3 regions of the Priestia sp. JNUCC 25 genome follow, and region 3 is predicted to be linked to each of the others. Evidence: riboswitches for the same ligand, from Rfam matches in the RefSeq annotation. Region 3 holds a riboswitch; each other region holds the start of a gene.
What was found. Region 3 has a riboswitch for S-adenosylmethionine ahead of JNUCC25_RS24750 (phosphoadenylyl-sulfate reductase). Riboswitches for the same ligand answer to the same signal wherever they lie in the genome.
Positions count from the first base shown of each region.

Region 1 (3,305 bases), 1.9 Mb from region 3:
CGCCTTGATTTGTTAAGTATGTAATCGCTTGTTCATATTCTTCCTTTTCACCACGTAAATGAACGAGTAACTTACCAAGAGTGTGGTTTTTTAGCTGTTCGATTCCCCCTGCTAATATGCTTGGCAATACATTAAATTTCCGAGAAACTAAAGCTAAAGCTGGTTCTTCTGAAAGCTCATTTCCAACAAAGTGCAAAGAAACCAGCTTACCGGTACTGCGATAAGACGCCATTATTTCAGACGGAATAGTGAAAGTATTTTCAGATTCTACAAAGCGCTTTGTTGTCGGATGCTTAGGGTTAGTAAAAAGGGAAACGACTGTACCTTGTTCTACGACGTATCCATTTTCCATAACTGCAATTCGGTCACAAATGCGTTGTACCACATTTAACTCATGCGTGATTAAAAAGATTGTTAATCCAAGCTCTTTATTAATCTTTAACAGTAAGCACAAAATGGCTTCGGTCGTTTCCGGATCAAGTGCACTAGTTGCTTCATCGCTTAATAAAATCTCAGGTTCATGCGCTAGCGCACGAGCAATAGCAACACGCTGCTTCTGCCCGCCGGAAAGCTGTGAAGGATAATGATTTTGTTTATCTAAAAGTCCTACGATTGATAAATATTTTTCTACGCGCTCCTGAATTAATTTTTTGTTTACGCCTTCTAGCTTTAATGGAATCGCTATGTTGTCGTAAACTGTTGCCGTTTTTAATAAATTGTAGCCTTGAAAAATCATGCCGATTTTCCTTCTCGTTTTCTGCAGCTCTTGCTTACTTAGCTTTGATAGATTTTTCCCATCAATGATGACCTCTCCAGAAGTCGGTTTTTCCAATAAATTAATGCAGCGAATTAATGTGCTCTTTCCAGCTCCGCTATAGCCAATAACACCGAATACTTCACCTTTATTAATCGTTAACGAAACATCTTTAACAGCTTCTACCGCTTTTCCGTTCACTTTATAGGTTTTAGAAGTTTTCTTCAGTTCAATCATTCTAACCCCTCCTTAAAATGCCGGTACAACAGAACCTTTAAATTCTTTTTCTATGTATGTACGAATTGTATCTGAATGATAATATTTTTCTAGTTTATCAATAATTTTATCTTGTTTATTCTCTGTACGGACAACAAAATAGTTTGGATATGGATTATTTTTTATTTTTTCATGATAGATTGCATCATCATTAATCGATAAACCCGCTCCCATTGCAAAGTTTGTATTAATGGCTGCTGCAGCTACCTCATCCAACTGAGAAGGAAGTTGAGACGCCTCTAGTTCTACGATTTGAAGATCAAGCTTATTTTCAGCAACATCTTTTTTAGTAGCCGTTGTTTTCACACCATCTTTTAATTTAATAACTCCTGCAGATTCAAATAGTTTTAGCGCGCGGTATTCGTTGCTTGGGTCGTTTGGTACTGCAATTTTGTCTCCTTTTTTGAGCTCACTAACATTTTTTAAGCTATTTGCATAAATACCCATCGGGAATGCTACTGTTTTGAACACATCTGTAATCTTATAATTTTTATCTTCCACTTGCTGCTTTAGAAAAGGCAGGGTTTGATAGTTATTACTATCTAAATCATGTTGATCTAATGCTGTATTAGGAGTGTTATAGTCATTAAAGACTTTTACCGTAATATCAATACCATCTTTCTTGGCTAATTTTTTCACCTGATCTGCAATTTGCTGGTGAGGTCCACCCGTTACACCGATTGTAATCTTTTTCGAATCTAATGCTTGTGCTTCTGTTTTACTGCAGGCCGCTGACACCAACAGCGATGCTGCCACTAAAGTAAGTCCAATTGCTTTTGTTACTTTTTTCATGTTTTTATTCTCTCCTTTATTTTCTTCATAAAAAAACGCCTCCCTTAAAGATTAAGAGAAGCGATAGTTTACGATCGGTTCTCTTATCTTCCAATGCACATAATATGCACATTGCTGGATTTAGCACCAAAACAATACGTGTATTGTTGGGTTGCCGGGCTTCAAAGGGCCAGTCCCTCCACCGCTCTTGATAAGAGTTGTTTTTATAAAGTTTTATTTACATTAATTTAACTTTATTATCCGAAAATTGTCAATGTTTATTTTTAATATAATTTTCAATATAGGAATAATAAAAGATTTATATAAGAAAACTCAATTAAAAGATGATTTGTATAACTTATGATTTCTCTTTTCTTATTCTTATATAGTGAATAGCTTTCTATTACTTAAGCAAGAATACTTTTCTTTGCATTTATGACATTGACAAAAACAGGAATACATCGATATAATTCATATTAATTCTATCGGTAATATATAGTTTATGGAATTCCAAATCTCATTTAAAAATTTTTTACTGTTAGAATATACTTCCTCTATTGTAGTAGTAAGTATATGTTCACTGCCTACTGGATCACCAATGGCACCGAAAAAGCTTTTTAGCAGCTTTTTCGGTGCTTTTTTATTATTCATCACACAGAAATTAGTATCGGGAGGAATAAAACGATGAAAAAATTATACTTTACTTTAGCTTTTGCAATTGGACTTATTATGGCTTTAGGAGGATGCTCTCAAAGCTCTAGCTCAGAAAATAGCGATAAAAAAGTAGTCAAAGTTGCTTTGAGTGATGAAGTAAATCCGCCTTTTCTATTTACGAACGACCAGAATGAGCCTATTGGATATGATATGGATTATTTAAAACAGCTTGAAAAAAAGCTTCCGGAATACAAATTTGAATATACGCTTGGGGAAGAAGAAACAAATTTGGTAGGTGTCTCGACGGGAAAATATGATTTCGCCATCAACTGGTTCTTTAAAAACCCTGAACGTGAAGAAAAGTTTCTTTATCCTGCACATGAATATGGTTATTCTTTAACGGCCTTAGTGACACAAAAATCACGGAATGATATCAAAACACTTGACGATATGGCAGATAAAAAGTTTCCACCCGTATCTGCTACAGGTGGATTGCGCGCTATTTTGAATGCTTATAACAAAGAACATGCCACTAAGCCTTTAACATTAGAAAGCATTGATAACCCTTCTACGGCAGAAAACTTAAAGTTAGTGGATAAAGGTAAAGCGGATGCTATTTTTTTAAACGTAACAACATTTAACGAAGTACAAAAACAGCTCAAATTAAATTTAAAAGTAGGAGGCATTGTATCAAAAGAACCAACTTGGTTAGTCTTTAATAAAAATAATCAAAAACTTGCTGATGAAATTGATAAAGCGACAGTCAAATTAAAAAATGACGGGACGCTAGAAAACTTGGCTAAAAAATGGTTTAAAGTAAATTTCTTTAAAGACTTAAAGTATATTAATC
Region 1 is NZ_CM132211.1:1,578,983-1,582,287, reverse strand. It holds gene JNUCC25_RS08020 (methionine ABC transporter ATP-binding protein) at 1-991, opposite strand, end outside; gene JNUCC25_RS08015 (MetQ/NlpA family ABC transporter substrate-binding protein) at 1,004-1,822, opposite strand; SAM riboswitch class I at 1,903-2,019, opposite strand; gene JNUCC25_RS08010 (transporter substrate-binding domain-containing protein) at 2,486-3,305, shown strand, end outside.
Region 1: linked by a shared signal. The riboswitch ahead of JNUCC25_RS08015 (MetQ/NlpA family ABC transporter substrate-binding protein) and the one ahead of JNUCC25_RS24750 (phosphoadenylyl-sulfate reductase) in region 3 are both predicted to bind S-adenosylmethionine.

Region 2 (3,305 bases), 2.5 Mb from region 3:
GCGTTTCATACTTTATTCTCATTATAAAGTGAAACAGCAAGAAGCTAAACCCGTTACCATCGTGTTTTTATTCATTTACGTAAGGAGGTCATTTCATGGGTATTTTATTATTTATTTTATTATGCGGAATTGAAATTGTAGGAGCGGCTTATGCACTTAAACAAAATGAGACGCTTTGGAAGGAGTTAGATGAAGAAAAGCCGACTGATTTTTTCAAACAGTAAAAAACCCTTAAAAAGAACATTCTTTTTAAGGGTTTCATATTACGCAGCTTCTTTAGATGACTTAGACTTTTTATTTAAACGAGGAAATCCAATTACAATCGCAATGATTCCGCAAACCGCTGTTAACATTGGATAGAATGTAAATGGAATAATCTCAATCGGTGAAACTTTAGCAAATCCTGCTGCGAGAAGCATTTGTGCGCCGTAAGGGATAAGCCCTTGAACGCTGCATGAAAACAAGTCCAGCAGACTGGCTGATTTACGATTATCAATTGAATACTTATCAGAGATTTCTTTTGCTAACGGACCTGCTGTAATAATTGAAATCGTGTTATTAGCCGTCGCTAAATTAGTTAAACTTACCAATCCGGCGATGCTGAATTCTCCGCCTTTTTTTGTTTGAATGCGTCGTGTTAATAAATTCAATAAGAACTGAATACCGCCATTATAGCGAATAAGCTCAACCATTCCGCCAATTAACAGAGATAAAATAATTAACTCTGACATTCCGCCAATACCTTCTGTCACAGTTTTAGCAAGAGAAGAAAGCGTGTAGCTTCCGTCAGCTAATCCAATCACGCCGGCTAGCACAATTCCTCCGGTTAAAATGCTTAATACGTTTGCACCAAATACTGCAGCAATGAGTACGCCGATATAAGGCAAGATTTTAAACCAGCTGAAATCTTTAATTTCTACTGATGACGTGTTTCCTAGCGTCATTACAAGCAATAGAATCACTGTAACAATCGCTGCAGGAAGTACGATAAAAAAGTTTACTTTCAATTTATCTGTCATATTTGTTTTTTGCGTACGAACTGCCGCGATCGTTGTATCAGAGACAACAGATAAATTATCACCAAACATTGCACCGCCAATCACACCGGCTATTGCCAATGTAACAGAAACATGCGCTTGCTCACTGATTCCTACAGCGATAGGTCCCAGCGCAGCAATTGTTCCCATTGATGTTCCCATCGAAATTGAAATGAATGCGCCAATAACAAAGATTCCTGCTACGACTAAGCTTTGCGGAAGCACAGAAAGCGCTAAGTTTACCGTTGAATCCACAGCTCCCATGCCTTTAGCGACTTCAGAAAAAGCACCTGCTAAAATAAAAATAAGCACCATAATAATGATATCAGGATGTCCTGCTCCTTTAGCAAAACGCTCCACTTTTACATTAAGTGAATCTTTGCGGTTCATAGCCAGCGCCACAATGGCTGCAATGATAATGGCTACTAATACAGGCAGCTTATAAAAGTCTCCCGTTATAATTCCTGATCCGACAAACAGGACTAAAAAGACGCCCAGCGGTAACAGCGCCCAGCCGTTTCCTTTTTGTTGTTCCATTCTTAACACCTCTTGTTTACGTAATAAAAAAAGACCTCTTCTTATTGATAAGAAGAGGTCTCTTATTTTGTATCATAAGATTACCCTTCTCATCTTCCAAACGAAACATCGTCTGCTGGATTTGGCACCGCACTGCGTACAGCCAGTTGCCGAGACATCATAGGGCCAGTCCCTCCGTCTCTCTTGATAAGAAGTTTATAGTTGTTTTAAAAATAGTCTTTCACTACTGTAATCTCTTTTTATTTAATTGTCAAATGCTATTTCAGAAAAATATATAGTGCGAAAATTCTCACATCAATTAGCTACGTCTCGTTTTAAAAACGCTGCCCAAGCTACGCCCATAAAGAAGACAAAATGCGCGACTAAGACGAAGATTGAAAATGGAATCGTCATGCCGTCAAACATCGTCTTCATTCCGTCCATATACTGCACAAAGTTTGTGTTGGCGAACAGTAAAAATTTCCCCCACCATAAACCAAACTCTGATACTAGTCCTGTTACAGCTTTTGCCCCGATACTTACGACAATAGCTAGACTTGAAGCAAGCGCGCTGTTTCTAAATAAAGACGACAGCATGAATGCGAACGTCATCATCATAAACGTTTCCATATACGCACTATCATACGTACGCGTAATGTTTTTAAGCAGCTGCGCATCTCCTTCTAGACTGGTAAAGCCAAAGAACAATGCTCCCCATACAAACGAAAAAAGCAAATAGCTCAGTAAATAATACAAGCTAATTAAAATGAGGGTTAGGTACTTGGATGCTAAAATCGTTGAACGTCTAGCAGGACGAATTAAAAGAAGCTTAATGGTACCTGCTTCAAACTCTTTTGCAACCATTGACCCTCCAACAGCAAGAGCAAAAAATTGAACAAGAATGAGCATACCTGAACTAAATGACAGGAAGTTCAAAATGTTGTCTTCTGTTCCTGCACTGTTTGCTACTTTCTTCATTAAAAGAGCCATACAAAGAGTTAAAATACCGATTGTAATAAACGTGACTTTTGTACTTCTTTTATGAAACCATTTCATATGTTCATTTTGAATTAACTTAAGCATGGTGCTCTCCTTCCGTAACGGACATAAACGAATCTTCAAGCGTCTCATACACAGGAGTGATTCGGTAGACTAAAATATTGCTGTCCACTAATTTTTTATTCACAGCTGGAATTTGTTCTTTTACAATCGCCACGTCGATACTATGTGATCTCATCGTTACTTCAAATTCTTGTGATAAAAGATCCGCTGCTTTTTGCGCATCAGACACTTCAAATTCTACGTACATTCCTTGATCTTGACGATTTGGAGATAGATCTTGAATGGCTTTTAACTCACCGTCTTGAATAATGCCAACGCGGTCACATAGTGCTTCTACTTCTTTTAATAAGTGGCTCGCGATTAAGATTGAAATTCCTTCTTCCCTGCAAAGCGTTTGTAAATATGTACGAAATTCTCTCATTCCCGCTGGGTCTAGACCATTTGTTGGTTCGTCTAATAAAAGCAATGCAGGCTTATGTAAAATAGCTTGAGCCACTCCTAAACGCTGTCTCATCCCAAGAGAATACGTCTTCACTTTTGCATGAATGCTGTTTTCAAGCTTTACTAAAGCAATCACTTCATCCAAGCGTTCTGATGTGATCCCTTCATGCATATTCGCAAAGTGTTTTAAATTTTGATAGCCCGTCAGATAATCATAAAACTCAGGGTTTTCAATAATCGCTCCAATTG
Region 2 is NZ_CM132211.1:2,224,848-2,228,152, reverse strand. It holds gene JNUCC25_RS11300 (hypothetical protein) at 96-224, shown strand; gene JNUCC25_RS11295 (Na+/H+ antiporter NhaC family protein) at 264-1,574, opposite strand; SAM riboswitch class I at 1,661-1,767, opposite strand; gene JNUCC25_RS11290 (ABC transporter permease) at 1,869-2,636, opposite strand; gene JNUCC25_RS11285 (ABC transporter ATP-binding protein) at 2,629-3,305, opposite strand, start outside.
Region 2: linked by a shared signal. The riboswitch ahead of JNUCC25_RS11295 (Na+/H+ antiporter NhaC family protein) and the one ahead of JNUCC25_RS24750 (phosphoadenylyl-sulfate reductase) in region 3 are both predicted to bind S-adenosylmethionine.

Region 3 (3,305 bases):
TTTGCCTGTTTCTTCAGAGACAACTAAAATTAATGCATCCGATTTTTCCGACATTCCAATGGCTGCACGGTGACGTGTTCCCAATTTTTTGGTCGTTGAAATAATAGACGAGAGAGGTAAAACATTAGCAGCTGAGATAAGCTGATTATTTCTAATTAGGACGGCTCCGTCATGTAAGGGTGTCCCTGGATAGAACAGCGTCTCAACTAGCGTAGCGCTGACAGGAGCTTGAATAGGCATTCCTTTTTGAATAAGAGGGTCTACATTTTGTTCCCGTTCAATGACAATTAAAGCGCCGTGACGTTTCTCAGAAAGGTTATGAATAGCTAAGGACAGAGCAGCATATTCAAATGTATAAGGCGATAAGTAATGACGCAAGTAATAAGAGGCAGCCGTAGCTTGAACATCTTGAAATAACTTTCGCATCTCCTCAAAATCACATAGTATACAATGATCACTCGTGTCTAAATGTTTAACTAAATTAGAGGCTTCAGTTGAAATCTGCTGTAAATATGTTCGCACATTATTTTTAATTGTATCGTCTAATTGAAAAGGTTGTCTCTCCATCTTATATAGCTCCTATCTGTCAGTCAGTGTTATCTGTAATGTGTGCTAATGTGGGTGAATTATCCGTAAAGCTTATAAATCCCTTATTAATTTTATAGAGAGGTTTTGTGTTTTATTTAGCAAGAGAATATAAAAAGTTGGAGAAAAAGAAAGCGTTTTATAAACTGATATGTTCACATTTGGTTTAAATTTACATATGTTGTTTTAAATAAAAGTATAGATATTTCTGTGAATTTAAAGTATAGTTTTCTTATCGGATATATGATTTTTAATGTTGACAAATATTCTAAATATGCTAAAATTTTTAAAAAATGCTTATCAAGAGTGGTGGAGGGATCTGGCCCGTTGAACCCCGGCAACCTGCTTAGCAAGGTGCTAATTCCAGCAAAGTGTGTATCATTTTGAAAGATAAGGTGAAAATTTATTGCCTACCCAGTCTTTCAATATGGAAGACTTTTTATTTTGATATAGCGCAAGCGATAATTTGAGGAGGGACACCAATGACTGTAACCCCCGACTTAAAACAAATCTTTGGGCATGTCGAAGCAAAGTAAGAATTAAATAGTTTCGCTGACTAGACACACTAGAGGCGGTTTTATCCAATTCTAGTGGGTAAAACCGTCTTTTTTTATTGGATAACGCGGATAACTAAGAATTGGAGTGAAGAAAATGGCAGACTTATATACGTACGAAAACTGGAGTGATACGTTTCCAGAGTTCGACAGTGAAGATGAAACAAAAGGAGCCCTTTCAGCATTGCAGTGGGCGTATGATACCTACGGAGATTCAATTATCTATGCATCAAGCTTTGGGATCGAAGGGATCGTGTTAATTGATTTAATTTCAAAAGTGAAAAAAGATGCTGAAATTGTCTTTTTAGATACAGGCGTTCATTTTAAAGAAACATATGAAGTGATTGATGCAATTAAAGAACGCTTCCCTGATTTACGTATTCATATGAAAAAACCGGATTTAACTCTTGCAGAACAAGCTGAAAAACATGGAGATGAGCTTTGGAAGAGTCAGCCTAACTTATGCTGTCAAATTCGAAAAATCATTCCATTAAGAGAATCTCTTGCTCCTTATGATGCGTGGATTTCTGGTTTGAGACGCGAGCAGTCTGAGTCTCGTGCCAGCACGAATTACTTTAATAAGGATGAGAAATTCAAGAAGGTGAAAGTTTGTCCGTTAATTCATTGGTCTTGGAAGGAAATTTGGCGCTATGTGTATAAGCATGATTTACCATATAACAAACTTCATGATCAAGGCTACCCAAGTATCGGCTGTGAACCCTGTACCGCACCTGCCTACAATGTAGACGATTTACGTTCAGGAAGATGGGCAGGTACACAAAAAGTTGAATGCGGATTACACGAATCTTAAATACGAAAGAGCTGAATAAATGATGCTTTTATATGTTGCCTTTATCATTGCGCTTTTTTTTGCAATGAATATTGGGGCAAGCGGTGCAGCAGCAGCTATGGGCGTTTCATACGGCTCCGGTGCGATTAAAAAGCGAAGAGTAGCCCTGTTCATCTGTGCTGTAGGTATTGTGCTCGGAGCCATTATCGGAGGCGGCGAGGTGGTAAAAACCATCAGTTCAGGTATCATACCTGAAAAATTGCTGTCAGTAGAATTAGTTATTATCATTCTGGCTGCTGCAACGCTGTCACTCTTTTTCGCGAATTTAATTGGTATTCCTCTATCAACAAGTGAAGTAACGGTTGGTTCAGTTGTTGGAGTAGGCGTAGCTTATCAATCTCTGTATGTGGAAAAACTTTTAGTTGTCATGTCTTTTTGGATTATTGTTCCGCTAGTTTCATTTGTCATTGCTTTTTTGATTGGAAAAGTGATAAAACGCAGAGCGCATAAAAAAGAAGCAGAGGGAAAGTGGAAAAGAGTTTTAACGATTTTAGTTATAGCGACGGGATTCTTTGAAGCCTTCTCAGCTGGAATGAATAACGTGGCAAATGCTGTCGGTCCTCTAGTAGGAGCTGGATTAATGGATGCCACAACGGGTGTCATAGCAGGCGGATTGGCAGTGGCGCTCGGAGCTCTTTTACTAGGAGGCCGAGTTATTGAAACAAACGGGAAAAAAATTACTCGCTATTCTGTAGGAGAAGGGTGCATTATCTCGGGTACTGGTGCTTCTCTTGTCACAGTCGCTTCACTGTTTGGTTTGCCAGTACCGCTTACACAGGTCACTACGTCTTCTATTATTGGAATAGGAGCAGCGAAAACGGGATTCACGAAAGAACAGCGCGAAGTGGTCATTCAAATGTTAAAGGTTTGGGTGGTATCCCCTGTATTTTCACTCGTAATCTCATATGTTCTTGTGAAATTAGTACTTGAAAGCGACTTATATTCATTTGTGGTGCTAGCTAGCGGATGTATTGCCACAGCAGGTGTTCTAAGCTTGGCTAGAGCGACTAGAAGAAAAAGAGCAAGCTTGCAGTCGGAAAAAGAAAAAATGACTGCGTGATTCAAGTGCTTTTTATTATATTGTGTTAATTATTTAAGGAGGATTTTACAAAATGACAACAATTCAAGCACACGGTGGAGAATTAATTAATTTATATCAACCAACATATGACTACACGTCACTAACAAAAGAAATCGAAGTAGATAACATGGCCCTAAGTGATTTAGAACTAATTGGAATTGGTGCTTACAGCCCAATTACAGGATTTTTAGGAGAAAAAGATTATCAATCAGTTGTTGAAAATATGCGTTTAGCA
Region 3 is NZ_CM132211.1:4,711,683-4,714,987, reverse strand. It holds gene cdaS (sporulation-specific diadenylate cyclase CdaS) at 1-567, opposite strand, end outside; SAM riboswitch class I at 880-982, shown strand; gene JNUCC25_RS24750 (phosphoadenylyl-sulfate reductase) at 1,237-1,950, shown strand; gene JNUCC25_RS24745 (inorganic phosphate transporter) at 1,970-3,049, shown strand; gene sat (sulfate adenylyltransferase) at 3,102-3,305, shown strand, end outside.